3 regions of the Kluyvera sp. STS39-E genome follow, and region 1 is predicted to be linked to each of the others. Evidence: predicted binding sites of a transcription regulator. Region 1 holds the regulator's gene; each other region holds the start of a gene.
The links. The regulator PurR, encoded in region 1, represses purine synthesis genes. The targets are predictions, from matches to a motif close to CANGCAAACGTTTGCNTG.
Positions count from the first base shown of each region.

Region 1 (10,391 bases):
GCTACGAACGCATTATTGCTTGCGGCAACGGGGACGAATATTAGCGGCAGACATCGGTTGTGGCAAGCGGAAAATGTTTGATTTCACGTGACTGGAGAACTTTTGCCCATCTCTGGCGTATTTTCCCGCAATAGCGGGAATCGCGCCGAACTCTTTGTATTTTAACGTCACATTTTTCACGGTTAGTGTGCGGAATTTATCTGCGACACATTCAGACGCTCGTTGTTGCACTATGAAATGTTATGTTATAACATTTTCACCTATTGCAGCGGAGAAGGAAATAAAACGGGTGAAGCAGACAATTAAAATCGGCGTAACGTTAGCGGGGCTGTTATTCGGCACTCAGGCCCTCGCGCATGGGCACCACGACCACGGTAAGCCGTTAACGGAAGTGGAACAAAAAGCAGCAGAAGGGATTTTTGACCTCAAAGAGGTGAAGGACCGTTCGCTTACCGATTGGGAAGGGATTTGGGAGTCGGTTAATGGTTATCTGTTATCCGGCGATCTGGATCCGGTATTCAAACAGAAAGCTGAGAAACAGTCGGGTAAAACCTTTGCGGAAATCAAAGAGTACTATCGGAAAGGCTACGCGACCGATGTCACGATGATAGGCATTGAAAACGGCGTGATGGAGTTTCACGTGGGTGAGAAGGTGAGCACCTGTCAGTATCGCTACAGCGGGCATAAGGTACTCACTTACGCTTCAGGTAAACAGGGCGTTCGCTATCTGTTTGAGTGCCAGCAGGCAAACACCGGTGCGCCGAAGTATGTGCAGTTTAGCGACCATATTATTGCGCCGCGCAAATCCGCGCATTTCCACATCTTTATGGGGAATCAATCACAAGAAGCGCTGCTGGAGGAGATGGACAACTGGCCGACCTACTATCCGTACCAGTTGACCAAACAGCAGGTTGTTGATGAGATGCTGCATCACTAAGGTTTTATCGCGTAAGCCCGACGCCGGGCTTACGCAACTTAGCCCGGTATTAACGCGAGGCGCGCTGGAGGATGACCGTATCCGGCTGGCGTTGCAGGAAGCGCATACGTAGCATCATCATTACCGCCGCCGCGGTCAGGCCAATGATAAAGCCCCACCAGAACCCAGCAGGACCCATTCTCTCCACCACCAGATCGGTCAGCGCCAGCACGTAGCCGCATGGTAAACCCAGAACCCAGTAAGCGATAAAGGTAATAAAGAAGATCGAACGCGTATCTTTATAACCTCGCAGAATGCCGCTGCCGATAACCTGCACTGAATCAGAAAGTTGATACAGCGCCGCCAGCAGCATGAGCTGCGCGGCCAGCGTGACGACTTCAGGATTGTCGTTATACAGCAGGGCAATGTGCGTACGCATCAAGGTCGTGAAAATGGCGGTACACATCGCCATACATAGGCCAACGCACAAACCTGTACGTGCGGAAACCTGAGCGTCGGCCGTCGAACCTTGACCAAGGCGGAAACCGACTCGGATAGTGACCGCTCCGGCAAGTGACATCGGCAGAACGAACATCAGTGAACTAAAGTTCAGTGCGATCTGGTGCCCGGCGACATCGACGATTCCCAGCGGTGATACTAACAGAGCGACGACGGCAAACAGCGTCACTTCAAAGAACAACGCCAGCGCAATAGGCAGCCCCAGAGTCGTCAGGCGTTTGAGAATAACGGGATCGGGGCGGGAAAACCGTTCTGTGTTGCGAATATCACGCATTGAGCCTGCATGATGTCGGTAATACGACATGCTCAAGAACATCACCCAGTAAACTGCGGCAGTTGCCACGCCGCAGCCCACGCCGCCCAGCTCAGGCATCCCAAAATGACCGTAAATAAAGATGTAGTTGACCGGAATATTCACCAGCAGGCCAATAAAGCCCATCACCATGCCCGGCTTGGTTTTCGCCAACCCTTCGCATTGGTTACGTGCAACCTGGAAAAAGAGATACCCCGGAGCGCCCCATAGCAGCGCGCGCAGATAGCCTACGGCTTTATCCGCGAGAGCAGGGTCAATATTGTGCATCGAGCGAATAATGTAACCCGCATTCCACAGCACAACCATGATAAGCACGGAGACAAATCCCGCCAGCCAGAATCCCTGACGCACCTGCATTGCGATGCGGTCACGACGGCCTGAACCGTTTAGTTGGGCGATAACCGGCGTCAACGCCAGCAATAACCCGTGACCAAAGAGAATGGCCGGCAGCCAAATAGAGGTACCGATCGCTACCGCAGCCATGTCAGTGGCGCTGTAACCACCTGCCATAACGGTATCGACGAATCCCATTGCCGTTTGGGCAACCTGCGCAAGGATAACCGGGATAGCCAGAGATAATAACTGACGCGCTTCGACAAAGTACTTCTGCACGTTAACACCTGTATTGTTGTTATTTATTCTCGCCGTACAGCGGGTACGGGAGACAGAAAAGCCGCCATACTGGCAGCAAGAAGAAAAAATAGAGGAAAATGCTCGTCGCCTATCGAGTCGCGGATGAGATGACTGCGACTCGTAATCCTTAGAACATGACTCCGATATTGTAGCGAGGATTTGCTTTTAATCTAGTCAAAAAATGAGAGGCAGCTTGCGGAAGGTAGCAACCTGTTTTCTCAACTGCTATTGTGCGTAGCAGATGAATCGGTAGACATACCGGGATAATGATTAATAGGAGTTAACTGCATGTTCACTGGTATTGTGCAGGGCACGGCAAAAATCGTGTCCATTGATGAAAAACCAAACTTCCGCACCCACGTGGTGGCGCTGCCAAAACACATGCTGGCGGATCTCGAAACCGGCGCTTCTGTGGCGCATAACGGCTGTTGCCTCACGGTGACGGAAATTAACGGCGACCAGATTAGCTTTGACCTGATGAAAGAGACGTTGCGCATCACCAATCTGGGTGATGTGAAAGAGGGCGATCTCGTGAACGTTGAGCGGGCGGCGAAATTCAGCGATGAAATCGGCGGCCATTTGATGTCCGGTCACATTATGACCACTGCGGAAGTGTCGAAAATCCTGACGTCTGAAAACAATCGGCAAATCTGGTTCAAAATTCAGGACCCGGCGCTGATGAAGTATGTTCTGTATAAAGGCTTTATCGGTATTGATGGTATCAGCCTGACGGTCGGCGAAGTGACACCAACCCGTTTTTGTGTCCACCTGATCCCGGAAACGCTGGAGCGTACTACGCTGGGTAAAAAACGGTTGGGCGACCGAGTCAATATTGAAATTGACCCGCAAACGCAGGCGGTTGTAGATACTGTAGAACGCGTTATGGCGGCAAAAGAAGCGGCACAGCAGGCGGCAGAATAACCGCCAGAAGAGATGACCTGCGTCAGCGAGACGCAGGTCGTAAGGCATTATCGAGCTACACGTAAACCCTGCTCAACCCCGCGAGAGAACATCACCTGCCATAGCTGAATATCACGTGCACGGAACGCACCCGCACAGGCATTCAGATAGTAGCTAAACATGCGTTTGAATCGTTCAGAATAGTTGTCCGCGATCTCAGGCCAACTGGCAATAAAACGTTCATACCAAGCCATCAGCGTCGTATCGTAATCAGCGCCAAAGTTATGCCAGTCTTCCATCACAAAATGGGGTTCACTGGCGTGGGCAATCTGGCGTACTGAGGGTAAACAGCCATTCGGAAAGATGTATTTATTAATCCAAGGATCGACATTATTGTCCGTGACCTTTGAGCCGATGGTGTGCAGCAAAAATAGGCCGTCAGGTTTTAAATTACGGTCGACAACGGAGAAATAGGTGTCGTAGTTTTTCGGCCCAACGTGCTCAAACATGCCAACTGAAACAATTCGGTCAAACTGAGCATGAAGGTCGCGGTAATCCTGCAGCAGAATTTCGACATCCAGCCCTTCACAGCGCGATTGCGCGAGCTTCTGCTGCTCGGCGGAAATGGTGACGCCTTTCACGCTGACGGCATAGTTTTTCGCCATATACGCTGCTAGCCCGCCCCAGCCGCAGCCAATGTCCAGCACCTGCATGCCCGGTTTGAGCTGCAGTTTTTGGCAAATGAGATCCAGTTTGGCAAGCTGTGCTTCTTCTAGATCCTGCGCATCTTTCCAGTACCCGCAGGAGTACTGCATATACGGGTCAAGCATGCGGTTGAAGAGGTCGTTGCCGAGATCGTAGTGTTCTTTACCCACCTGCCAAGCGCGTTTTCGACTTTGTAAATTCAGCAGACGGGCGCCGGCAATACGCAGGGTATCTTTGAAATGATGGGGGAGTTGGTTTTCTAAACCGGCACGCAGAACTTGGTCGAAAAAGATATCAAGACGGTCGCATTCCCACCAGCCGTCCATATAGCTTTCTCCAAGACCCAGCGAACCTTCTTGTAAAATGCGTTTGAATAGTTGCGGATTTTTGACTTGGATATCGCAAGGAGCATTACCGTTAATCTCAATGCCTGCGCGGTTTAACAGCTCGCTAACGATACGATACCAGTCATCATCCGGTACGCTTACTTCTTCTATACACGATGAGCTCATAGCTTCTCCATCCCGACCTGATGATCAGAACCTTAAAACAGCGTAGACGCTTTTTTCTGGTTTGTGAGAAATGTCACGAAAAGTTCGTGAACCTGCTATCCGACGTAGCACAGAGGAAGGGAAGAATTCCCTACCGAAATCCTATCCGTGGTTTAACGGGAAGCATCCTGCTGCCAATCAATTAGTCCAATGTATATTAATTATGTGATGCCGATCCAGTATAGGACGCTAAGTTTATTGATTCAACAATAAATCTTAGCGTCCTAACGATTTGCGTGACATTGATGCGCGTGATGATTACGCGTGGGAAGTGGAGTGCTTAGACGAGCATTCTGCGCATCGTGCCGAGCGCTGCATAAAGTAACCGACAGCCGCCAGCAGGACCGTGGCCAGCATCACGCAGGTGGTGGTCAGTAGCGGGGTGGCAATCAGCGTAGAAACCGCAAGACTTGCCAAGAAACACAGACCCAACTGCAAGGTATTTTGCAAAGCCGCGGCGCGGCCGGTTGCCTGAGGGAAAGGCTTTAATGCCTGAGCCACGACAATCGGGTAGATAGCGCCGTTAGCAATGGCCATCACGCAGAACGGGATCAAAAGCGCGGTTAACGAAGCGTTCGGCACCAAACCCACTGCCCAGGTAGCAATCACGCTTACGCCAAAGAGCACCAGCAGCCAAGGTAGAAGCTGCGAGCCCTGCCATTTTTGCAGCGCCGCACGGCAACCGTATCCGCCCACCAAGAAGGCGATAGTTTGAGGCACGTAGCTCAGACCAATGACGGTTGGGCTATAGCCCATTTCATGCAGAATAAACGGTGAACCGGTCAACCAAGCGAAAAAGCTGGCAGAACAAGCGGCGTAAATCAGCACGTTACCGCGATAGTCTTTACTGCGCAGTAGGCGCATAAACGTCAGTTTGTCATCGCTGGCAACCGGCTTTTTATGCGCTGGCTTCAAGCGCAGCGTCGGCAACATCAGCAGTAGAGTGATGATGAACAGGGCGGCAAAAATGGCCTGCCAGTCAAAGTGTGCCAACAACCAGCTGCCCAAGAGCGGTGCTAAAGCCGGAGAAAGGCCGACCAGCGGCATGATGGTGGCAAAAATGCGGTTGGTACGATGTGCCGGATAGTAGTCCGTCACCATCGCCTGCCAAGTGACGGCTGCGGCGCAAACACCGACGGCTTGGACAAAACGCAGCACCAGCAGCGTGGTTCCATCGCGCACCCACAGCATGCCCAGGCAGCCGATGGCAAAAATGGTAAGCCCGGTCAGTAGAATGGGTTTACGTCCATACCGATCGGACAGCGGGCCCCAGAGAAGCTGCGCTACGGCGAAACCGGCAAGAAACAGACTCAGGCTGGCACTCACGGCAGATGCTGGCGTTTGCAGATCGTCCTGAATGGCAGCAAAGGCTGGCAGGTACATGTCGGTTGCCAGAAAGCCGAGCACGCTAAGCCCCGCGAGCCAGATTAAAAACCCTTTTCCAGGTTGCATAAATCGCCCTTTTTATCGTTAGTAAACAGTCGGGCAGAGTGTAGAGAGTGCAATAGCACTTGTGAAACGCTAATATTTGTCTCATGCATTCAAATTTTTTGTAGGCAGAAAATGTGGTCTGAATATTCTCTGGAAGTGGTTGATGCGGTTGCACGTAACGGTAGCTTTAGCGCAGCGGCGCAGGAGCTGCATCGGGTACCTTCTGCGGTCAGTTATACGGTGCGCCAGTTGGAAGAGTGGCTGGCGGTACCGCTGTTTGAAAGGCGTCATCGGGATGTTGAATTAACACCGGCTGGTGCTTGGTTTTTAAAGGAAGGCCGGTCTGTCATCAAAAAAATGCAGATCACCCGCCAGCAGTGTCAGCAAATCGCCAATGGCTGGCGAGGACAGTTGGCGATTGCCGTCGACAACATTGTTAAACCCGAACGCACTCGCCAATTAATTGTCGATTTTTACCGCCACTTTAACGATGTCGAGCTGATTGTTTCCCAAGAAGTGTTCAATGGCGTGTGGGATGCGCTGGCGGATGGACGCGTAGAGTTAGCCATCGGCGCCACGCAGGCGATACCGGTAGGTGGACGTTTCGCATTCCGCGATATGGGCATGCTGAACTGGCACTGTGTTGTTGCCAGTTCACATCCGTTGGCAAAGATGGCCGGGCCGCTGAGTGACGATGTGTTGCGCAACTGGCCATCGTTGGTACGCGAAGATACGTCGCGCTCGTTGCCAAAACGCACCACTTGGCTTCTGGACAACCAAAAGAGGGTGGTGGTGCCAGACTGGGAATCATCGGAAACCTGTATTTCAGCCGGATTGTGCGCGGCAATGGTACCCGGTCATCGGGCACAGCCATGGTTAGATAGCGGAGAGTGGGTGGCGTTGACGCTGGAGAATCCATTCCCGAAAGCGGCTTGTTGCCTGACGTGGCAGCAAAGTGACGCTTCACCGGCGCTAAGCTGGCTTCTGGATTACCTGGGGGACAGTGAGACTCTAAATGAGGAGTGGTTACGGACGCCAGCGTAAGGCGTCCGTAAGGACCATTAACGGCGGTAGTCGCGGTATGGGCCGTCCGCCACCGAGCGGCGTTCGATAAGGCGCGGATGAACCTCAATCGACTGCGACTCTTCACGCTTGCTGACGATACGGTCCATCAACATATTGAAAGCCGTTTCACCGAGCGAATCTTTAGGCTGGTGAATAGTCGTCAGTGACGGCGTAAAGAAGCGGGAGTTGCGCACGTTGTCGTAACCGATAAGTGAAATATCCTGCGGCACGCGCAGACCCATTTCATCAGCGGCGCACAGCGCGCCCATCGCCATCACATCACCGCCGCAGAAAATAGCAGTAGGGCGCGGATGCTGGGATAAGATCTGCTGCATGGCGCGGTAGCCGGATTCCGGCTCAAAGTCACCTTGAACTATCCAGTTGGTTGGGACATTGATCAGCGCTTCTTCCATCGCTTTCATAAAGCCTGCCAGACGACCAGCACCGGTGTTGCGCTCCAGTGGGCCTGGGATCACGCCAATATCGCGGTGGCCACGTTCGATCAGGTAACGACCTGCCATGTAGCCGCCTTCAAAAGCGTTGTCGATGACGGAGTCGGTAAAGTCGGCTTTCGCTTCACCCCAGTCCATCACTACCATCGGGATGTTGCGGTACTCTTCGAGCATAGTCAGCAGCGGGTCTGGGTATTCAGAGCACATCACCAATAGGCCATCGACGCGTTTTTGCGCCATCATTGACAGATAGGCTCGTTGCTTTTCCAGATTGTTCCACGCATTGCCCAAAATCAGGGTATAGCCTTTCTCAAAGCAGTTTTTCTCAACGGCTTCGATGATTTCAGCAAAATATGCAGCCTCGCTGCTGGTGGCCAACAGACCAATTGATTTGGTGTGATTGACCTTGAGGCTACGGGCAACGGCGCTCGGTGAGTAATGCAGCTCTTTGATTGCCGCCCACACGGCTTCGCGCGTATCTTCAGCGACGAAACGCGTTTTGTTAATTACATGTGATACGGTTGTAGTGGAAACGTTTGCGCGCTTCGCTACATCTTTAATTGTTGCCATTCCATCTCACTCCAGACCCAAGCCTGCCCCTGATATAATCGTAACGAAAACGTTTGCCTTTACACACCCTGGCACAATCTTAATGATTGTGATTCGCCGGGAAAACGATACAGGACGACAGGAGGGGGTCAATGGCCGGTACGCTTATAAATAAGCGTCGAATTTTGACTTATCCTGGCGCAAAGTGGAAGAACAAAAACAAACATCCTGCTAAATCTGTGAAGATTTTTATGATTAACTGTGCAAAAATGATTAAACGCAGTTTTACTGTGGTAATCAAAAGGAGAAAAATTGATGAGTACCGATCTTAAACTGTCTCTGTGCACGACTTTTGTTGCGCTGGCTCTGATCGTGGCAGCAAGCTTCACCGCTATATTGCATTAATTCCCCTGCGAGGGAGCGTCTGCTCCCTCCTGCTGATTGTTACGCATTTCGCAATAATCTTTTGCAGTTTTGTACACTTCTGTTTTTCTGTGATTAATGTCATGCTTTTGCCCTATATTGCCATATCGCGCGCAGTCGGCGGTAAAACGGAGTCATTGCATGAAAATTAACTTTCCCTTATTGGCGTTAGCTATCGGGGCATTTGGTATTGGTACCACTGAATTCTCGCCGATGGGTCTGTTGCCGGTGATTGCCAAGGGTGTCGATGTCTCCATCCCTGCTGCGGGCATGCTGATCAGCGCCTACGCTGTTGGTGTTATGGTAGGAGCTCCACTGATGACCTTACTGTTATCTCATCGTGGCCGCCGAAATGCGCTTATCTTCCTGATGACGATTTTTACCCTAGGCAACGTGCTGTCCGCAATTTCGCCGGACTACACCACGCTGATGCTTTCGCGCATTATTACCAGCCTTAACCACGGCGCATTTTTCGGCTTAGGGTCGGTGGTTGCGGCAAGCGTAGTGCCGAAACACAAACAGGCCAGCGCGGTGGCGACCATGTTTATGGGGCTGACGATTGCTAACATCGGCGGTGTGCCGGCTGCTACTTGGCTTGGGGAAACGATTGGTTGGCGTATGTCGTTTTTGGCGACGGCGGGACTTGGGGTGGTGGCTATCGTCAGTCTGTTCTTGTCTCTGCCTAAGGGCGGTAGTGGGGAAAAGCCGGACGTTAAACGCGAGCTGTCGGTGTTGGTTCGTCCGCAGGTGCTTTCTGCGCTGCTCACTACCGTGCTGGGGGCAGGGGCGATGTTTACCCTCTACACCTACATTTCACCGGTACTGCACAGCATTACCCATGCCACGTCCGGCTTTATTACCCTGATGCTGGTTTTAATTGGCGTCGGCTTCTCTATCGGTAACTATCTGGGCGGCAAATTTGCCGATCGCTCGGTGAGCGGGACGTTAAAAGGTTTTCTGCTGCTGCTGATGGTTATCATGCTGGCGATCCCATTCCTTGCGCAAACGCAAGTGGGAGCGGCGGTGAGCATGGTGGTATGGGGCGCGGCAACCTTCGCCGTGGTGCCGCCGTTGCAGATGCGGGTGATGCGCGTTGCGCATGAGGCGCCGGGGCTGTCGTCATCAGTGAATATTGGGGCATTTAACCTTGGCAATGCCTTGGGCGCTGTGGCCGGCGGTGCGGTCATCTCAGGTGGCCTGGGCTATAGCTTCGTGCCGGTTATGGGGGCGATTGTCGCCGGACTGGCGTTGCTGGTGGTCTTTCTCAGTGGACGTCGCCGGGGCGAAGAGGCGCTGGCGCAAGAGTAAAAACGAAAAAGCAGAAGGCGTGACCTTCTGCTTTTTTTGTCTCCCCGGATTACTCCGGCGATAGTGGCTTACGCCGCCAGATTTTCCGCAACAAATTTCCAGTTTACCAGAGCCCAGAAGTGCTCCAGATAGTTTGGACGCGCGTTGCGGTAGTCGATGTAGTAAGCATGTTCCCACACATCTACGGTCAGCAGTGGTTTTGCATCAGTCGTCAGCGGAGTACCCGCGTTAGACGTAGAGACGATTGCCAGAGAGCCGTCCGCTTTTTTCACAAGCCAAGTCCAGCCTGCGCCAAAGTTTTTCACTGCCGCATCGGTAAATTGGGCTTTGAACTCAGCGAAGCTGCCAAACGCTTTGTTGATGGCTTCCGCCACCGCGCCAGTCGGTTCGCCGCCGGCATTGGGTGCCAAGCAGTTCCAGTAGAAGGTGTGGTTCCAGACCTGAGCCGCGTTATTGAAAACGCCGCCTTCAGAAGTGCGCACGATCTCTTCCAGCGTTTTACCTTCAAACGCGGTGCCTTTGATCATGTTATTCAGGTTGGTGACGTAAGTCTGGTGGTGTTTACCATAATGGTACTCGAGCGTTTCCACGGAAATATGTGGCGCCAGAGCGTCTTTGGCATACGG
Region 1 covers NZ_JBFQGA010000003.1:330,868-341,258, forward strand. The annotation lists tRNA gene AB4K05_RS08145 (tRNA-Val) at 1-11, opposite strand, end outside; gene zinT (metal-binding protein ZinT) at 290-937, shown strand; gene mdtK (MdtK family multidrug efflux MATE transporter) at 987-2,360, opposite strand; gene AB4K05_RS08160 (riboflavin synthase subunit alpha) at 2,670-3,302, shown strand; gene cfa (cyclopropane fatty acyl phospholipid synthase) at 3,350-4,498, opposite strand; gene punC (purine nucleoside transporter PunC) at 4,796-5,989, opposite strand; gene punR (DNA-binding transcriptional activator PunR) at 6,101-7,012, shown strand; gene purR (HTH-type transcriptional repressor PurR) at 7,030-8,055, opposite strand; gene AB4K05_RS08185 (YnhF family membrane protein) at 8,350-8,439, shown strand; gene AB4K05_RS08190 (MFS transporter) at 8,599-9,765, shown strand; gene sodB (superoxide dismutase [Fe]) at 9,834-10,391, opposite strand, start outside.

Region 2 (10,391 bases), on a different contig from region 1:
CCACCCGGATCAAGCATGCGGGAGAGTATGTTTATCAATCGCTTATTAAAAATTGTTTGGGCCGCGACATTATTGCCACGCTGGAGGCAGTGAACAGCGAGCCTGTGGTCATTGCCTGTACGCCTTACGGCGCGTACGTCAAAACTTCGATAGCGTCGGAAATGTTGGCAAAAGTGAAAATGTCCTACGCCAATGTGGTGCAGGTTGAGAGCTTTGCCGAGGTTAAGCATGATTTTGTGAAGATATCGCTGTTTGATATCAAAGGCCGTTGCCCACAGATCAAACCCCATCTTGCCGCTTATTTTGATAAGGCTTATATCGTGGTATCGGAAGATGCGTGGATTGATATCGCCGATGTGGGCGTCCATAAAGGCCACACGGTTGAGATTCTACAACAAAGGTTAGGGGTGAACGCGCAAGAGACAATGGTGTTTGGCGATGGCCTCAATGATATTGAGCTAATGACCCGCGCCGCCTGGAGTTTCGCTATGCGTAATGCTTTTGACGAAACCAAACAGGCTGCGCGGTTTATTACCGGCTACAACGATGACGATGCCGTGATGACGACCATCGAACAGGTGCTGAAACTACAGCAGCAGCCAAAGTAGCACGAACACGACTACCACGATCACAAACGCCAGTCCCGGGCGCGCTGATAGCGATTTCAGCGAGCTGATGACCGGCGCAAACGGCGCGTAAATCGGTTGCAGGTCACGCGCTTCCAGGGTGTGGGCCTGCGAAATTCTTTCACGTTCGATACGTTTTAAGAACAGCATCGTCAGCAGTTCTTGAATTTGCACCGGGGTGAGTACCGTCTGTGGTGTCCCGTTCCAAGTCTGCTGGGCAAAATCACGAATAGATTGCCACTCTTGTGGCTCCATCGGCTGTTTGAGTGCGGCCTGCAGCGTATGGAGCGTGGGTGCCGGGTGTGTACTCAGCGTCAGCCGCGCCTGCAACAGTGTCACCAGCGCGTTGAAATGCTTCGCTGGCAGTGGATCCCCTGATTTCACACCGGAGAGTTCCAGCAGCGACTGCCAGATGAGTTTGCTGGAGTCACCGGTGGCGGCGGATACCTTGGTCACCAGTTGGTTTAGCGTATTTTGCTCTGCCGGAAGCAGTGGACGGTCGGTAGCAGGTCGCTGCTGCGGCTGTGGAATAGACAACTGCCCTTGCTGCAACAGTAGAAGTACGCTTTTCAACTGCTGCGGTGTCAGTTGGCTGAGCGCCGTTTGACCAAACTGCTGGCGGATGTAGTCGCTGACCGCTTGACGATTGTTGCCCTGGCCGAGCAGTTCGGTAAGCTGCGCCAGCGTTTGACGCACGCTCAGCTTTTGCTCCGCGGTGCCAATGCGTTGGTTCAGGTTTTGTTCCGCGGCGGGAAAGTGGCGCGCCTGTAATGGCGTGTCGTTCTTCAACCCCAGGTCATGTTTAACGCCCGCCCAAACTTCAGCATTTTGCTGCGAAGTCATGGCGATTAATCGCGTAATAAGCCGCTCCAGCACCGTACGTTGCTGGGTACTCAGTGGCTGTTCTCCTGCCGGAGAGAGGGGAGTGGTGCCTGTCCCCGGAGGGCGCGCAGGCATACCTGAAATGGGTTGCGTCATGATTCATCCTTTCCATAATACTTAATGCCGGGCGCAAGTATGCCTGGCGGCGAGATTATGGCACACTTCCCCGGTTTACTCTCGTTCTCAGACAGGTACAAATCGTGAAAATCCTTGTTGATGAAAATATGCCCTATGCCCGCGAGCTGTTCAGCCGTTTGGGTGAGGTGAGGGCTGTTCCAGGCCGTCCAATTCCGATGGAGGCGTTAGCCGATGCCGACGCGCTGATGGTGCGTTCCGTCACGAAGGTTAATGAAGCGCTGCTTGGCGACAAAGCGATTAAGTTTGTCGGTACGGCGACGGCGGGCACCGATCACGTTGATGACGGCTGGCTGCAACAGGCCGGCATTGGATTTTCCGCCGCTCCCGGCTGCAATGCCATTGCGGTTGTTGAATATGTCTTTTCCGCGCTGCTGATGCTGGCCGAACGCGACGGTTTTGCGTTGACCGACCGCACGGTGGGCATTGTTGGCGTCGGCAATGTGGGCGGTCGTCTGCAAAAACGACTGGAAGCGTTGGGGATCAAAACGCTGCTGTGCGATCCGCCGCGTGCCGATAACGGCGATGCTGGCGAGTTCAGAACGCTTGATGAATTGGTCGAACAGGCCGATGTACTGACCTTCCATACCCCGCTGTATAAAGATGGGCCTTATAAATCGCTGCATCTGGTGGATGACGCGCTGCTTCGCCGTCTGAAGCCGGGAACCATTTTAATTAACGCCTGCCGTGGCCCGGTGGTGGATAACGCCGCATTGCTTGCGCGTTTGGAAGCGGGTCAGGATCTGAGCGTAGTATTGGACGTTTGGGAGCCGGAGCCGGATCTCAATTTGGCGTTGTTGGATAAAGTTGATCTCGGCACTCCGCACATTGCGGGCTATACCTTGGAAGGCAAAGCGCGCGGCACGACTCAAGTGTTTGAAGCCTACAGCCAGTTTATTGGTCAGCCGCAGGAAGTGGCGCTTTCATCGCTGCTGCCCGCGCCAGAGTTTGGCCGCATTAGCCTGCATGGGCCGCTCTGTCAGCCAACGCTGAAAAGACTGGTCCATTTAGTGTATGATGTGCGCCGCGATGATGCGCCGCTGCGAAAAGTGGCGGGGATCCCCGGCGAATTTGACAAGCTGCGTAAGAATTATATTGAACGCCGCGAATGGTCGTCACTGACGGTTGAGTGTGACGACGCTGATGTTGCTGCGCTGCTGCTTAAAATCGGGTTTAACGCCGTACATTGCTAATGTCTTCTTAATGCTCCTGCTGGATACTCCAGCAGGGCTGTCATTTTTTCTGGAGTAAATCACCATGTCTGAAGGCTGGAATATTGCCATCCTAGGCGCAACCGGCGCCGTGGGCCGTGCCCTGATTGAAACCCTTGCGGAACGCGAGTTTCCGGTAGGTGATATCTATGCGCTTGCACGTAATGAAAGCGCCGGTGAGTATCTGCGTTTTAACGGTAAATCGGTAATGGTGCAGGATGCGGCGGAGTTCGACTGGACTCAGGCGCAGTTGGCGTTCTTTGTGGCAGGTCAGGAAGCGACCGCAGCCTACGTCGAAGACGCGAGTAACGCGGGCTGCCTGATTATCGATCTCAGCGGCCTATTTGCCTTAGAGCCGGATGTGCCTCTGGTGGTTCCTGATGTAAACCCATCTGCCCTTGCTGACTACCGTAACCGCAATCTGATTGCCGTCGCCGACTGCCAGACCAGCCAGCTTTTGAGCGCGTTGAAGCCACTGATTGATGACGGCGGCCTGTCGCGCATCAGCGTGACCAGTCTGCTCTCTGCTTCTGCACACGGTAAAAAGGCGGTCGACGCATTGGCCGGGCAGAGCGCTAAGCTGCTGAACGGTATACCGATTGATGAAGACGACTTCTTTGGCCGCCAGCTGGCGTTCAACATGTTGCCGATGCTGCCAGACCGGGAAGGGAGCGTGCCTGACGAACGTCGCATTGTTGACCAAGTGCGTAAAGTTCTGCAGGACGATGGCCTGATGATTTCCGCTAACTGCGTTCAATCACCGGTCTTCTATGGTCTCGCACAGATGGTCTCCTTCGAAGCAATGCGTCCGCTGGCAGCGGAAGAAGCGCGTGACGCGTTTAATCGTGGCGAAGATATCGCGCTGTCTGAAGAGGGCGAGTTCCCAACGCAGGTTGGCGATGCGACCAACAGTGCGCACCTTTCTGTCGGCTGTGTCCGCAACGATTATGGTATGCCGGAGCAGGTTCAGTTCTGGTCGGTTGCCGATAACGTCCGTTTCGGCGGCGCGTTGATGGCGGTGAAAACGGCTGAGAAGCTGGTGCAGGAGTATATGTACTAATGTCCGGAATGGAGCAACTGCCGGTCTATCGTATTGCGCTGGGCATTGAATACGACGGCAGCAAGTACTACGGCTGGCAGCGGCAAAACGAAGTACGCAGCGTGCAGGAGAAGCTGGAAAAAGCGCTCTCGCAGGTGGCGAACGAACCGATTAGCGTGTATTGCGCCGGACGCACCGATTCCGGTGTACACGGTACCGGTCAAGTTGTGCACTTCGAAACCCATGCGGCGCGTAAAGACGTGGCATGGACATTGGGCGTAAATGCGAATTTGCCTAGTGACATAGCGGTTCGTTGGGTGAAAGCTGTTCCCGACGATTTTCACGCGCGCTTTAGCGCGACGGCGCGTCGTTATCGCTACATTATTTACAACCACCGGCTGCGTCCGGCGGTGTTGGGACAGGGGGTGACGCATTATCACCAGCCGCTGGACGCCGAGCGGATGCACCGCGCGGCGCAAAGTCTGCTGGGCGAGAATGATTTCACCTCGTTTCGGGCGGTGCAGTGTCAGTCACGCACGCCGTGGCGCAATCTTATGCACATCAATGTGACGCGCTATGGCGCGTATATCGTGGTGGACATCAAAGCGAATGCCTTTGTGCATCATATGGTAAGGAATATTGTTGGCAGCCTGATGGAAGTTGGCTCAGGAAACCAGCCGGAGAGCTGGATTGCAGAACTGCTGGCGGCAAAAGACAGGACGCTTGCCGCCGCGACGGCGAAAGCGGAAGGGCTGTACCTGGTGGCGGTAGACTACCCCGCGCACTTTGAACTGCCTTCCGTGCCGATGGGGCCGCTTTTCCTGGCGGACTAATGTAGTCATTTGGGGCTAAAACAATATGGATCTTATCCGTTTTTTAATTGATTTCATCCTGCATATTGATGTGCATCTGGCTGAACTGGTCGCGCAATATGGCGTCTGGGTTTATGCCATTCTGTTCTTGATCCTGTTTTGCGAAACTGGGCTTGTGGTTACGCCGTTCCTGCCTGGCGACTCACTGCTGTTCGTGGCCGGTGCGCTCTCTGCGCTGCCGACGAACGATCTCAATGTGCACCTGATGGTGCTGTTGATGGTGATAGCGGCGATTGTCGGCGATGCGGTGAACTACACCATTGGGCGATTGTTTGGTGAAAAACTGTTCAGCAACCCCAATTCGAAGATTTTCCGTCGCAGCTACCTAGATAAGACTCACGCCTTCTACGATAAACATGGTGGAAAAACCATTATTCTGGCGCGATTTGTGCCTATCGTTAGAACATTCGCGCCATTTGTGGCGGGAATGGGGCATATGTCCTATCGTCATTTTGCGTTCTATAACGTGACCGGTGCGCTGCTGTGGGTGCTGCTGTTTACTTACGCGGGCTACCTGTTTGGCGATCTGCCGATTGTGCAGGAAAACCTGAAGCTGTTGATCGTCGCGATTATCGTGCTGTCGATCTTGCCGGGCGTTATCGAAGTTATCCGCCACCGTCGGGCTGCTGCAAAGCAGGCAAAATAAACCAAGCACAGAGGGCACGATTCAGCCGTGCCCTGTTACGGCATGTTTCGCGGTTCGACCACTTTTTTATGCCAAGTTTCGGGCTGTTATGTTTTAATGTGCAACATTCATGGTCTATGAGGGGCAAAAGTGGCATTATGCGCGCCCCCTTAATGGCAAAACTGGCATCGACCAGGTTCAGGCAGAAAGGTTATCAATGAGCTGGATTGAACGAATTAAAAGCAACATCACACCTACCCGCAAGGCGAGCATCCCGGAAGGGGTATGGACCAAGTGCGATAGCTGTGGTCAGGTTTTGTATCGCGCTGAATTGGAGCGTAACCTCGAGGTTTGCCCTAAGTGCGACCATCATATGCGTATGTCAGCGCGTAATCGCCTGCACAGCGTATTAGATGAAGGGTCCCTGGTAGAACTGGGTAGCGAACTTGAGCCGAAAGACGTGCTGAAGTTCCGTGACTCTAAAAAGTATAAAGACAGATTAGTTTCTGCGCAGAAAGAAACGGGCGAAAAAGATGCGCTGGTTGCCATGAAAGGCACCCTGCACACAATGCCTGTTGTCGCTGTGGCCTTTGAGTTCTCCTTTATGGGCGGCTCGATGGGTTCCGTTGTCGGTGCGCGCTTTGTCCGTGCCGTTGAGCAGGCGCTGGAAGATAGCTGCCCGCTTATCTGTTTTTCCGCATCAGGCGGCGCACGTATGCAAGAAGCGCTGATGTCGCTGATGCAGATGGCGAAAACTTCTGCGGCGCTGGCGAAAATGCAGGAACGCGGATTGCCGTACATTTCCGTGCTGACCGACCCAACCATGGGTGGCGTCTCTGCAAGCTTCGCGATGCTGGGCGATCTCAACATCGCTGAGCCGAAAGCGCTGATTGGTTTTGCCGGTCCTCGCGTTATCGAACAGACCGTTCGTGAGAAACTGCCGCCGGGCTTCCAGCGCAGCGAGTTCCTCATTGAGAAGGGGGCGATTGATATGATCGTTCGCCGTCCGGAAATGCGTCTGAAGCTTGCCAGTATTCTGGCGAAGTTGATGAATCTCCCGGCACCAAACCCGGATGCGCCGCGTGAAAGCGTGGTGGTACCGCCGGTACCGGATCAGGAACCAGAGGCCTGATAATGCAAAGGGCAGGGCCGAGCGGCGCTGCCCTTTTTGCTATTACTCACCTTGCTTTTATTCACCGTTGAAAGTTGCGGGCATCATGGAAAAACATCTTATTCCTCAGGCCACGTCGCCCCTGGCTACGTGGCTTTCTTATCTGGAAAACCTTCACGCTAAAACTATCGACCTCGGTCTGGCTCGCGTCAGCTTAGTGGCGGGTCAATTGGACGTGCTTCAGCCTGCGCCGTTTGTATTTACGGTCGCGGGGACTAACGGTAAAGGTACGACCTGCCGTACGCTGGAAACGATTCTGATAGCCGCAGGCTATAAGGTCGGCGTTTACAGCTCTCCGCATCTGGTTCGTTATACTGAACGCGTTCGCGTAAAGAGCGAGGAGCTTGCCGAAAGCGCGCATACTGCCTCGTTTGCAGCGATTGAAGCGGCACGCGGCGAGACCTCTTTGACCTATTTTGAATACGGCACCCTCTCGGCGCTGTGGCTGTTTAAGCAAGCGCAGGTAGACGTGGTGATTCTGGAAGTCGGGCTGGGTGGTCGCCTCGATGCGACAAACATCGTTGATGCCAGCGTCGCCGTGGTGACCAGTATTGCTTTAGACCATACCGACTGGCTGGGACCAGATCGCGAAAGCATCGGTCGTGAAAAAGCGGGCGTCTTCCGCGGCGGGCGTCCGGCAGTGGTGGGCGAACCGGATATGCCACATACTATTGCTGATGTCGCGCGGGAGAAAGGCGCAGTATTACTGCAGCGTGATGTTGACTGGCGCTATACGGTGGAAGCCGATAGCTGGACGTTTAGCGATACGCAGGGCGAATTACGCGGTCTACCGCTGCCAAACGTGCCGCAGCCGAATGCCGCCACGGCGCTGGCTGCGCTGCGTGCCAGCGGGCTTGTGGTGAGCGATGAAGCCATTCGTAGTGGCATTGCCAATGCGATTTTGCCGGGCCGCTTCCAGGTCATCCAAACAGAACCTCGCGTCATTTTAGATGTCGCCCATAACCCGCATGCGGCGGCCTACCTTGCTGGACGTCTCAAATCGCTGCCGAAAACTGGGCGAGTACGGGCGGTTATTGGTATGCTGCATGATAAGGACATCGCCGGTACGCTGGCGTGCTTAGAGGCGGTCGTGGACGACTGGTATTGTGCGCCGCTTGAAGGGCCGCGCGGGGCGACGGCGGAACAATTGCGTGAACATCTGCGCGCAGGTACCGTCTTTGCAAGCGTGGCGCTGGCATGGCGCGCCGCAATGGCCGACGCGACGCCTGATGATACGGTGCTGGTGTGTGGTTCGTTCCACACGGTAGCGCATGTGATGGAAGAGTTGGACACGGGGATAGCGGGTGGCAAGTAAGTTTCAGAACCGTCTTGTCGGGACGATAGTATTAGTTGCCTTGGGCGTTATCGTGCTGCCTGGGCTTCTTGACGGGCAAAAAAAACATTATCAGGATGAGTTTGCGGCGATTCCACTGGTGCCAAAACCTGGCGACCGCGACGAACCTGATATGCTGCCAACTGCCACTCAAGCCTTGCCCGCGCAACCGCCTGAAGGTGCAGCGGAAGAGGTGAGGGCGGGTGACGCGGCAGCGCCATCATTGGATTCCAGTCGCCTTGCCGTTAACGGCAATGGCGATCTCGAACAGATCCCGCCGGCGGCGGATCTCCCTAAACCGAAACCTGTCGAAAAACCAAAACCTAAACCGCAGCCGGTAACTGAACAGGTTGCCGCCACCCCGCCGCCAAAAGCGGTGCCGGAAGAGAGTGCCGCGCCGGTGGGCAAAGCTTATGTGGTGCAGTTGGGTGCGTTGAAGAACGCCGATAAGGTGAATGAAATTGTCGCTAGTTTGCGCGGGGCGGGTTACCGCGCTTACACATCGCCATCCACACCGGTTCAGGGTAAAATCACCCGCATTCTGGTGGGGCCAGAGGCCTCAAAAGATAAGCTGAAAGGTTCGCTTGGAGAACTGAAACAGCTGTCGGGGTTAAGCGGTGTAGTGATGGGGTATACCCCGAACTAACGCAGCTTAAACCTTCACCCAAACCCTTCCCACAGTGGGATGAGGGGCATTATATTTGCCCGTGGGTGTGGGCCCAAATTAGTGGCGTTGAATATTTTTTCAGCGCCATTTTTTATTTACGCCGGGGAAGGAAATCCCTACGCAAACGTTTTCTTTTTCTGTTAGAATGCGCCCGAACTGGATGACAGGGCGTAAAATCGTGGGACATTTATGGTCTGGATTGATTATGCCATTATCGCGGTGCTGGGCTTTTCTTGCTTAGTGAGCCTTATCCGCGGCTTTGTTCGTGAAGCATTATCGTTGGTAACCTGGGGCTGTGCCTTCTACGTTGCTAGCCATTACTACACGGAACTGTCCGTCTGGTTTACGGGCTTTGAAGATGAACGGGTTAGAAATGGGATAGCGATTGCGGCGCTGTTTATCGTAACGCTCATCGTTGGTGCTATCGTCAACTACGTGATAGGCCAACTGGTGGAAAAGACCGGTTTGTCGGGTACAGATAGGGTATTGGGGATCTGCTTTGGCGCTTTACGTGGGGTGCTGATTATCGCCGCTATCCTGTTCTTCCTCGACACTTTTACCGGGATGGCGAAGAGCGATGACTGGCTACATTCGCAGTTTATTCCCTATTTTTCTCCGGTTATCAGATGGTTTTTTGAATACCTTCAAAGCTCGTCAAGTTTCTTGCCCAAAGTATAAACTTTGGGTCGTTGCTTAACGAGGAAAAGACGTATGTGCGGTATTGTCGGTATCGCCGGTGTCATGCCGGTTAACCAGTCGATTTATGATGCGCTAACGGTGCTGCAGCACCGTGGACAGGATGCCGCTGGCATCATCACCATTGATGCCAACAACTGCTTCCGGTTGCGTAAGGCAAACGGCATGGTCAGTGATGTCTTTGAAGCTCGCCACATGCAGCGTATGCAGGGCAACATGGGTATTGGCCACGTGCGTTACCCAACGGCGGGCAGCTCCAGCGCTTCTGAAGCTCAGCCTTTTTACGTTAACTCGCCGTATGGTATTACGCTTGCGCATAACGGCAATCTGACCAATGCGCATGAGTTACGTCAAAAGCTGTTTGAAGAAAAACGCCGTCACATCAACACCACTTCTGATTCTGAAATCCTGCTCAATATCTTCGCCAGTGAGCTGGATAACTTCCGCCATTATCCGCTGGAAGCCGACAATATTTTCGCCGCAATTGCTGCGACCAACCGTCAGATCCGTGGGGCATATGCCTGCGTGGCAATGATTATCGGTCATGGCATGGTAGCTTTCCGCGACCCTAACGGCATCCGCCCGCTGGTGCTGGGCAAGCGTGATATTGGCGATGGCCGCACCGAGTACATGGTGGCCTCTGAAAGCGTGGCACTTGATACGCTGGGCTTTGAATTCCTGCGCGACGTGGCACCGGGCGAAGCGGTCTATATCACCGAGAAAGGGCAGTTGTTCACCCGTCAGTGTGCTGACAACCCGGTGAGCAATCCGTGCCTGTTCGAGTACGTCTACTTTGCGCGCCCGGACTCCTTTATCGACAAGATTTCCGTCTATAGCGCCCGCGTCAATATGGGGACTAAGCTTGGCGAAAAAATCGCCCGCGAGTGGGAAGATTTAGATATTGACGTGGTTATCCCGATTCCGGAAACCTCTTGCGATATCGCATTGGAAATCGCGCGTATTCTGGATAAACCGTACCGCCAAGGTTTTGTGAAAAACCGTTATGTTGGCCGTACCTTTATCATGCCGGGTCAGCAACTGCGTCGTAAATCCGTACGCCGTAAGCTGAATGCTAACCGTGCTGAGTTCCGCGGTAAGAACGTGCTGCTGGTCGATGATTCCATCGTGCGTGGC
Region 2 covers NZ_JBFQGA010000004.1:331,529-341,919, reverse strand. The annotation lists gene AB4K05_RS10940 (HAD family hydrolase) at 1-608, shown strand, start outside; gene flk (flagella biosynthesis regulator Flk) at 588-1,604, opposite strand; gene pdxB (4-phosphoerythronate dehydrogenase PdxB) at 1,709-2,836, shown strand; gene AB4K05_RS10925 (aspartate-semialdehyde dehydrogenase) at 2,901-3,914, shown strand; gene truA (tRNA pseudouridine(38-40) synthase TruA) at 3,914-4,726, shown strand; gene AB4K05_RS10915 (DedA family protein) at 4,752-5,411, shown strand; gene accD (acetyl-CoA carboxylase, carboxyltransferase subunit beta) at 5,608-6,522, shown strand; gene folC (bifunctional tetrahydrofolate synthase/dihydrofolate synthase) at 6,608-7,876, shown strand; gene dedD (cell division protein DedD) at 7,866-8,540, shown strand; gene cvpA (colicin V production protein) at 8,751-9,239, shown strand; gene purF (amidophosphoribosyltransferase) at 9,273-10,391, shown strand, end outside.
Region 2: cvpA (colicin V production protein) is a predicted target of PurR. The motif match lies at 8,679-8,696, and genes of this name have one in related genera.

Region 3 (10,391 bases), on a different contig from region 1:
AACCCGGCAGCGCGGCGTTGATTTTTGCCGCTCCAGAGGTGACTCGTAGCGCGGATTCTGAGTACCCCTATCGGCAGAACAGTGATTTCTGGTACTTCACCGGCTTTAACGAGCCGGAAGCCCTGCTGGTGCTGATTAAAAGTCATGATACTCACAACCACAGCGTACTGTTTAACCGCGTTCGCGACCTGACGGCTGAAATTTGGTTTGGTCGCCGTCTAGGACAGGATGCAGCGCCCGAGAAACTGGGCGTTGACCGCGCGCTGGCTTTCAGTGAAATCAATCAGCAGCTGTATCAATTGCTGAACGGCCTAGATGTGATTTACCACGCACAGGGCGAGTATCGCTGGGCCGACGACATTGTCTTCACCGCGCTTGAGAAACTGCGCAAAGGCTCGCGCCAGAACCTGAAAGCGCCAGATTCGATGATCGACTGGCGTCCAATGGTGCACGAGATGCGCCTGTTTAAAGACAGCGAAGAAATTGAAATCCTGCGCCGCGCCGGTGAAATCAGCGCGCTGGCCCATACGCGTGCGATGGAAAAATGCCGCCCTGGCATGTTTGAATACCAGCTGGAAGGCGAAATTCTGCATGAATTTACCCGCCACGGCGCGCGCTTCCCGTCCTACAACACCATTGTTGGCGGCGGTGAAAACGGCTGTATTCTCCACTACACCGAAAATGAATCAGAGCTGCGCGATGGCGAGTTGGTGCTGATTGATGCCGGCTGTGAATACAAAGGCTATGCCGGTGATATCACCCGTACTTTCCCGGTGAACGGCAAATTCAGCCCAGCCCAGCGCGAAATCTATGACATCGTGCTGGCATCATTGCACAAAGCGCTTGAGCTCTATCGTCCCGGCACCTCAATGCAGGAAGTGACCACCGAAGTGGTGCGCATTATGGTAACCGGGCTTCATGCGCTGGGGATCCTGAAAGGGGAAATCGATCAGCTTATTACCGACAACGCCCACCGTCCGTTCTTTATGCATGGCCTAAGCCATTGGCTGGGGCTGGATGTTCACGATGTTGGCGTGTACGGCCCAGAACGCTCGCGCGTGCTGGAACCCGGGATGGTGCTCACCGTTGAACCAGGTCTGTACATTGCGCCTGATGCCGACGTGCCTGCTGAGTATCGTGGCATTGGTATTCGCATTGAAGACGACATTCTCATTACCGAAGACGGTAACGAAAACCTGACCGCGTCGGTGGTGAAAACGGCGGATGAAATCGAAGCGTTAATGGCGGCGGCGCGTCAGCTATGAGCGTGATTATTGTCGGCGGCGGGATGACCGGTGCCACGCTGGCGTTGGCCGTGTCGCATCTCACGGCGGGTCGATTGCCAGTACATCTGGTAGAGGCGGCAGATATTGATGCCGCCGAACATCCTGGATTTGACGCCCGAGCGATAGCGCTGGCGGCGGGAACCTGTCAGCAGTTGGCGAAAATCGACCTTTGGCAGGCCATCGCTGACTGCGCAACGGCAATTACTACCGTTCATGTGAGTGACCGTGGACACGCTGGGTTTGTCACCCTCGATGCTGTTGACTATCGTCTGGCCGCGCTGGGGAACGTCGTGGAACTGCACGATGTCGGCCAACGGCTTTTCAGCCTGCTGCGCAAGGCGCGCGGTGTGACGCTGCATTGTCCCTCACGAGTGACGCAAGTTGAGCGGCAAATTGACGGCGTCAGCGTGACCTTGGATAGCGGCGAAACGCTAAACGGTAAACTGCTGGTGGCCGCCGACGGCTCTCGTTCGACGCTTGGCGAGCAGTGCGGTATTCACTGGCAACAGGAGCCCTATAATCAGGTAGCGGTTATTGCTAACGTCACCACGGCTGTTGCGCATCAGGGGCGCGCATTTGAGCGCTTTACCGAACATGGCCCGCTGGCGATGTTGCCGATGTCGCAAAACCGCTGTTCGCTGGTGTGGTGCCATCCGTTGGAACATCATGACGACGTCATAGGATGGTCCGATGCGCGTTTTTGCCGTGAGTTGCAGCAGGCATTCGGCTGGCGGCTGGGACGGATTACGCAGGCTGGTAGCCGCAGCGCCTATCCTCTCTCGTTGACCACCGCAACACGCACGGTATCGCACCGTCTGGCGTTGGTCGGCAACGCGGCGCAAACGCTGCATCCGATCGCAGGGCAAGGCTTCAACTTAGGCCTGCGCGATGTGATGACGCTGGCGGAAACGCTGGCGCAAGCGCATCACGCCGGCCAGGACATCGGCGACTATCCGTTGCTCTGTCATTATCAACGTCAACGCGCGGAGGATAAATCCGCGACTATCGGCGTGACCGATAGCTTGGTTCATCTGTTTGCTAATCGCTGGGCTCCTTTAGTTGCCGGGCGCAACGCAGGGCTGATGGCGATGGAAATGTTTACCCCCGCACGCGATGTGCTGGCGCAGCGGACGCTGGGCTGGGTCGCCCGCTAAGAGCAGTTAAGGAGTTAATGTGCAAAGTGTTGATGTTGCCATCGTAGGCGGTGGAATGGTTGGGCTGGCGGTAGCCTGCGGTTTACAAGGCAGCGGTCTACGCGTAGCAGTGCTCGAGCAATCGCTGCCACAGCCGCTTGCCGACGATGCGCCGCCTGCGCTACGCGTGTCGGCTATTAATGCCGGCAGCGAAAAACTGCTGTCAAAACTCGACGTTTGGCCGGCAATCGTGGCCCAGCGTGCCAGCTGCTATCACGGCATGGAAGTATGGGATAAAGACAGCTTCGGGCGCATCGCATTTGACGACAGCAGCATGGGCTACAGCCATCTCGGCCATATTGTTGAGAATGCAGTGATCCACCAAGCGCTGTGGCAGAAGGCACAACGCTGTGCCGATGTGACGCTGATGGCGCCGGCTGAACTCCAACAGGTTGTGTGGGGAGAGAACGAAGCCTTTCTGACTTTGCAGGATGGCAACATGCTCACCGCTCGTCTGGTGGTGGGGGCCGACGGTGCCAACTCCTGGCTGCGCAACAAAGCTGATATTCCTCTGACTTTCTGGGATTATCGTCATCACGCGTTGGTGGCGACAGTGCGCACCGACGAGGCGCATGAAGCCGTTGCGCGCCAGTGTTTCCATGGTGAAGGGATTCTGGCGTTTCTGCCGTTATCCGATCCCAACCTGTGCTCTATCGTCTGGTCGTTATCGCCACAGGAAGCTGAGCGAATGCAGCAGGCCAGCGACGCCGAGTTTAATCAGGCGCTAAACATAGCCTTCGATAATCGTCTTGGACTTTGCAAAGTGGAAAGCGAACGTCAGGTTTATCCGCTGACGGGACGATACGCGCGCCAGTTTGCCGCACATCGTCTGGCGCTGGTGGGCGACGCGGCTCACACCATCCACCCGCTGGCAGGGCAGGGTGTGAACCTTGGCTTTATGGACGCCGCTGAACTTATCAATGAGCTCAAACGCCTGCATGCGCAGGGCAAAGATATCGGCCAGCATTTCTATCTACGCCGCTACGAGCGCAGCCGCAAGCACAGCGCCGCGCTGATGCTTGCGGGGATGCAGGGTTTCCGCGAGCTGTTTGCCGGGGAAAATCCGGCGAAAAAACTGCTGCGCGATATTGGTCTGAAATTGGCGGATACGCTGCCAGGCGTTAAACCTCAACTCATTCGCCAAGCAATGGGCCTGAATGATCTGCCGGAGTGGCTTCGTTAAGTCGCTCACACTTTTGCTCCCGGTGGTCCCACCGGGAGCCTGACTCCTCATTTGAAAAAATCTAATTCCACGCCATTTTTCGCATTAGTTTTTTTAATTCATCAATTTTCACATTACGGAAAACACGCCTGCTTTTCCGCATGAAATATCATCTTGTGCTAAATAATGACCTATTGTTGTTAATTATCTGTGGCGTATTTCGCTTTTTGCCAGTCAATAACTCTGTATGCTTTTTGGCGACTTTTGGTCATAAGCTAATGTGATGTCCCTCTTTTGCTGATGGTTTAGCACGATGTTCGGTGGTAAGTTCAAGGGAAAAGAGAACGTTTGCGTCGATGCCCAAATGGACGTCGGCGTTAGATTTTGTGGTGCGATATATTCAACGAGGACATGATGGCTCAACAAACGCCTTTGTATGACCAGCACGTGCTGTGTGGTGCGCGGATGGTGGATTTCCACGGCTGGATGATGCCGCTGCACTATGGTTCGCAGATTGATGAGCACCACGCGGTGCGTACCGATGCCGGCATGTTCGATGTGTCACATATGACCATCGTCGACCTTCACGGCCCACGGACCCGCGAGTTCCTGCGCTATCTGCTGGCGAACGACGTGGCGAAGCTCACCAAACCCGGCAAAGCGCTTTATAGCGGGATGCTAAACGCATCGGGTGGCGTGATTGACGACCTTATCGTCTATTACCTCACCGAAGATTATTTCCGCCTCGTTGTAAACTCTGCCACCCGCGAAAAAGACCTCTCCTGGATTACCCAACACGCTGAACCCTATGCCATCGATATCATCGTCCGTGATGACCTGTCGCTGATTGCTGTACAGGGGCCGAATGCCCAGGCAAAAGCAACCAGTCTGTTCAGCGATGAACAGCGCCATGCGGTAGAAGGGATGAAGCCTTTCTTCGGTGTACAGGCGGGGGATTTCTTTATCGCCACGACCGGCTACACCGGTGAAGCGGGCTATGAAATCGCGCTGCCAAAAGAGCAGGCGGCAGATTTCTGGCAAAAACTGGTACAGGCAGGCGTTAAGCCATGCGGCCTAGGCGCGCGCGATACGCTGCGTCTGGAAGCTGGCATGAACCTGTACGGTCAGGAGATGGACGAAAGCATCTCTCCGCTGGCTGCCAATATGGGCTGGACCATTGCTTGGGAACCTGCCGATCGTCAATTCATTGGTCGCGAAGTGCTGGAGCTGGAACGCGAAAAAGGCACCGAACAACTGGTTGGTTTAGTGATGACGGAAAAAGGCGTGCTGCGCGGCGAACTGCCGGTGCGATTTACTGATGCCAAAGGTAACGCCTGTGAAGGGGTTATCACCAGCGGAACATTCTCCCCTACTTTAGGCCACAGTATTGCGTTGGCCCGTGTCCCGGCAGGGATTGGCGAAACGGCGATTGTGCAAATCCGTAACCGCGAAATGCCGGTTAAGGTAACCAAACCTATTTTTGTGCGTAACGGCAAGGCCGTCGCGTAACCCATTCTTATTCTGGAGACTTTTTGATGAGCAACGTACCAGCAGAACTGAAATACAGCAAAGAACACGAATGGCTGCGTAAAGAAGAAGACGGCAGCTACACCGTGGGTATCACCGAACACGCGCAGGAACTTCTGGGCGATATGGTGTTTGTTGACCTGCCGGAAGTCGGCACGGTGGTGAGCGCGGGTGATGACTGCGCGGTTGCGGAATCCGTTAAAGCGGCATCCGATATCTACGCGCCAATCAGCGGTGAAATTGTTGCCGTGAACGAAGAACTGGGCGATTCCCCAGAGCAGGTCAACAGCGAACCTTACGGCGATGGTTGGATCTTCCGGATCAAAGCCAGCAATGAAGCGGAAGTTGCCGCTCTGCTGGATGCCACCGCGTACCAGGCCCTGTTAGAAGACGAATAAGGTAGCTCTTGTAGGCCGGATAAGGCAAAGCCGCCATCCGGCAACTGCCCCGAAAGCAGGATGGCGGCGTTCACGCCTTATCCGGCCTATGTTTGCCAGCGGGCAACACCGTTAGACAATTACGATTCACCGCACGTTTCAGGAACCATCGCTCATGACACAGACTTTAAGCCAGCTTGAAAACCGTGGCGCGTTTATTGAACGTCACATTGGGCCGGATGCCCAGCAGCAGCAAGAGATGCTCAAAACAGTTGGCGCGGATTCATTAAACGCACTGATTGCGCAGATCGTGCCAAAAGATATCCAGCTTGCTACGCCGCCGCAGGTTGGCGACGCGACTACCGAATTCGCCGCGCTGGCGGAGTTGAAGGTGATTGCCGGTCGCAACAAGCGCTTTAAGTCATACATTGGCATGGGCTATACCCCAGTGCAGCTACCGCCTGTTATCCAGCGCAATATGCTGGAAAACCCAGGTTGGTATACCGCCTATACCCCTTACCAGCCGGAAGTGTCTCAGGGCCGCCTTGAAGCGCTGCTCAACTTCCAGCAGGTGACGCTGGATCTGACCGGTCTGGATATGGCTTCCGCTTCTTTGCTGGACGAAGCTACCGCCGCCGCAGAAGCGATGGCGATGGCTAAGCGCGTCAGCAAACTCAAAAATGCTAACCGTTTCTTTGTGGCCGCCGACGTGCACCCACAAACGCTGGACGTTGTTCGTACCCGTGCAGAAACCTTCGGTTTTGACGTGATTGTGGATGACGCCGACAAAGCGCTGGATCATCAAGACGTGTTCGGCGTATTGCTGCAACAGGTGGGCACCACCGGTGAAGTTCATGACTACGCGCCGCTGATTACGGAACTGAAATCGCGCAAAGTAGTGGTGAGCGTCGCCGCAGATTTCATGGCGCTGGTGCTGTTAACTGCGCCGGGCAAGCAGGGCGCGGATATTGTCTTCGGCTCCGCCCAGCGTTTCGGCGTTCCGATGGGCTACGGTGGCCCACACGCGGCATTCTTCGCCGCCAAGGATGAATTCAAACGCGCCATGCCGGGCCGTATTATCGGCGTATCGAAAGATGCGGCGGGCAATACCGCACTGCGCATGGCAATGCAGACTCGCGAGCAGCATATCCGCCGCGAGAAGGCTAACTCTAATATCTGTACCTCCCAGGTGCTGCTGGCTAACATCGCGAGCCTATATGCGGTCTTCCACGGCCCGGCAGGTCTGCAACGCATTGCTAATCGTATCCACCGCCTGACTGATATTCTGGCAGCCGGTTTACAGCAGAAAGGTCAGAAGCTGCGTTTTGCGCACTACTTTGACACTCTGTGTGTGGAAGTGGCGGATAAAGCCTCGGTGCTGGCGCGCGCGAAGGCGGCAGAAATCAACCTGCGTAGCGATATCCTCAACGCGGTTGGCATCACCCTGAACGAAACCACTACCCGTGAAGACGTGCTGGCTCTTTTCGCTGTTGTTCTTGGCGATAACCACGGATTGAATATCGATACGCTGGACAAAGACGTGGCACTGGATAGCCGTTCCATCCCGCAAACGATGCTGCGTGATGATGCAATTCTTAGCCACCCGGTGTTCAATCGCTACCACAGCGAAACCGAGATGATGCGCTATATGCACTCTTTGGAGCGTAAAGATCTGGCGCTGAACCAGGCGATGATCCCGCTGGGCTCCTGCACCATGAAGCTCAACGCTGCGGCGGAAATGATCCCGATTACCTGGCCGGAATTTGCTGAACTGCACCCGTTCTGCCCGGTTGATCAGGCTGAAGGCTACCATCAGATGATCGGCCAGCTGTCCGATTGGCTGGTGAAGCTGACCGGTTATGATGCACTTTGCATGCAGCCGAACTCCGGTGCGCAGGGCGAGTACGCCGGTCTGCTGGCGATTCGTCACTACCATGAAAGCCGCAACGACGGCCATCGTGATATTTGCCTGATTCCAAGCTCGGCACACGGTACTAACCCGGCTTCCGCACAGATGGCGGGAATGCAGGTGGTGGTGGTGGCCTGCGATAAAAACGGCAACATCGATCTGGCGGATCTGCGCGCGAAAGCGGAGCAGCACGCGGCGAATCTCTCCTGCATCATGGTGACCTATCCGTCTACCCACGGTGTTTATGAAGAGACCATCCGCGAAGTGTGCGAGATCGTCCACCAGTTCGGCGGCCAGGTTTATCTTGATGGCGCGAACATGAACGCCCAGGTCGGCATTACCTCACCGGGCTTTATCGGCGCGGACGTATCGCACCTTAACCTGCATAAAACGTTCTGTATTCCACACGGCGGCGGTGGTCCGGGTATGGGGCCAATCGGCGTGAAGGCGCACTTGGCACCGTTTGTACCAGGACACAGCGTGGTGCACATTGAAGGCATGCTGACCCGTCAGGGCGCGGTCTCTGCCGCACCGTTCGGCAGCGCCTCCATTCTGCCAATCAGTTGGATGTACATCCGCATGATGGGCGCGGAAGGCTTAAAACAGGCCAGTCAGGTGGCGATCCTTAATGCGAACTACATTGCCACTCGTCTGAAAGACGCGTACCCGGTGCTGTATACCGGCCGCGATGGTCATGTGGCACACGAATGTATTCTTGATATTCGTCCGCTGAAAGAAGAGACCGGGATTAGCGAACTGGATATTGCCAAGCGTCTGATCGACTATGGTTTCCATGCACCAACCATGTCCTTCCCGGTTGCCGGAACATTGATGGTTGAGCCGACCGAATCGGAAGGCAAGGCTGAACTGGACCGCTTTATCGATGCAATGCTGGCTATCCGTGGTGAAATTGACCGCGTGAAATCCGGTGAATGGGCGCTTACCGATAACCCGCTGGTCAACTCACCGCACACCCAAAACGAGCTGGTGGCGGAATGGAATCACGGTTATAGCCGCGAAATCGCCGTCTTCCCGGCGGGCATGGCGAACAAGTACTGGCCTACCGTGAAGCGTCTTGATGATGTTTATGGCGACCGTAATCTGTTCTGCTCCTGCGTACCGATGAGCGAATATCAGTAATCGTCTGATTAGACTATCTTTTAAAGGCGCTGCGGCGCCTTTATTTTTTTGGAGAAACGGATGGCACTTGCATTGATAACCGGCGCGAGCCGGGGAATTGGCCGGGCGACGGCGTTACAGCTGGCTCAGGAAGGCTATACGGTGGCGGTGAACTATCACCAGAACGAAGCGGCAGCGGCTGACGTGGTGAATGTGATTGTCGCACAGGGCGGCAGGGCATTTAGCGTGCGGGCGGATATTGGCGATGAGGAGCAGGTCGAAGCGATGTTCGCCCTGCTGGATAAGCGGCAGGAGCCGCTGATCGCGCTGGTGAATAATGCGGGGATTTTATTTACCCAGAGCACGGTGGAAAACCTGACTGCCGAGCGCATTAACCGCGTGCTGACGACCAACGTCACCGGCTATTTCCTTTGCTGTCGTGAAGCGGTGAAGCGAATGTCCTCGAAACACGGCGGTAATGGTGGGGCGATTGTGAATGTCTCTTCGGCGGCATCGCGGCTGGGGGCGCCTTTCGAGTATGTGGATTATGCGGCCTCAAAAGGGGCTGTCGATACGCTGACCACCGGGCTGGCGCTGGAGGTGGCGGCGCAGGGGATCCGTGTAAACTGCGTGCGTCCTGGCCTGATTTATACCGAAATGCATGCTTCCGGTGGGGAGCCGGGGCGAGTTGATCGTGTGAAGTCGATGTTGCCGATGCAGCGTGGCGGGCAGCCGGAAGAGGTGGCGCAGGCGATTGCCTGGCTGCTGAGCGAGAAAGCGTCGTATGTGACGGGAAGTTTTCTTGAGCTGGCGGGCGGGAAGTAGTGCGATTGATGCCGGATGGCGCTGCGCTTATCCGGCCTACAAGGGCAATCATCGCGCCAGGGTATGCCGGATGGCGCTGCGCTTATCCGGCCTACAAGGGCAATCATCGCGCCAGGGTATGCCGGATGGCGCTGCGCTTATCCGGCCTACAGGGGCAATCATCGCGTCAGAGTAGGCCGGATAAGGCGTTTGCGCCGCCATCCGGCAATAACTTACAGTTTCTCGCCGTTGCTGGCGATGACCTCTTTGTACCAGTTAAAACTCTTCTTACGTGAACGCGACATATCGCCGGTGCCGTCGTCATGCTTATTCACGTAGATGAAGCCATAGCGCTTGCTGTACTGCCCGGTGGTGAATGACACACAGTCGATGCAGCCCCACGGCGTGTAGCCCATCAGGTCAACGCCATCGTAGGTGACCGCTTTCATCATCTCTTCAACGTGCGCGCGCAGATAGTCGATACGGTAGTCATCGTTGATGCTGCCATCGTCTTCCACTTTGTCGTAGGCCCCGAAGCCATTTTCGACAATAAACAGCGGCTTTTGGTAGCGCTCGTACAGTTCGCATAACGAGTAACGCAGGCCAACCGGGTCAATCTGCCAGCCCCAGTCAGAGGCTTTCACGTGTGGGTTCGGCACGCTGCCTTCGAAGCCGGAGATGGCATCGCCGCTACCGCCTTCGGCTTTAACCGCGTTGGTCATGTAGTAGCTCAGGCCAAGGTAGTCGCAGGTGCCTTCACGCAAAATCGCCTCGTCGCCCGCTTCCATTTTGATATTAAAGCCGCGACGCTCCCATTCGTTTAACACGTAACGCGGGTAGTAGCCGCGCATTTGCACATCGGTGAAGACATAACGCTCGCGCATGGATTCCTGAGCAAACATGACATCTTCTGGTTTACAGGAGTATGGGTAGAGCGCAACCATAGCCAACATGCAACCGACCTGCATCTCCGGGTTAATTCGGCGTGCAGCCTTCACCGCTAGGGCGCTCGCC
Region 3 covers NZ_JBFQGA010000001.1:351,980-362,370, forward strand. The annotation lists gene pepP (Xaa-Pro aminopeptidase) at 1-1,265, shown strand, start outside; gene ubiH (2-octaprenyl-6-methoxyphenyl hydroxylase) at 1,262-2,440, shown strand; gene ubiI (FAD-dependent 2-octaprenylphenol hydroxylase) at 2,460-3,662, shown strand; gene gcvT (glycine cleavage system aminomethyltransferase GcvT) at 4,056-5,150, shown strand; gene gcvH (glycine cleavage system protein GcvH) at 5,177-5,566, shown strand; gene gcvP (aminomethyl-transferring glycine dehydrogenase) at 5,721-8,594, shown strand; gene AB4K05_RS01720 (SDR family oxidoreductase) at 8,655-9,398, shown strand; gene bglA (6-phospho-beta-glucosidase BglA) at 9,611-10,391, opposite strand, start outside.
Region 3: gcvT (glycine cleavage system aminomethyltransferase GcvT) is a predicted target of PurR. The motif match lies at 3,979-3,996, and genes of this name have one in related genera.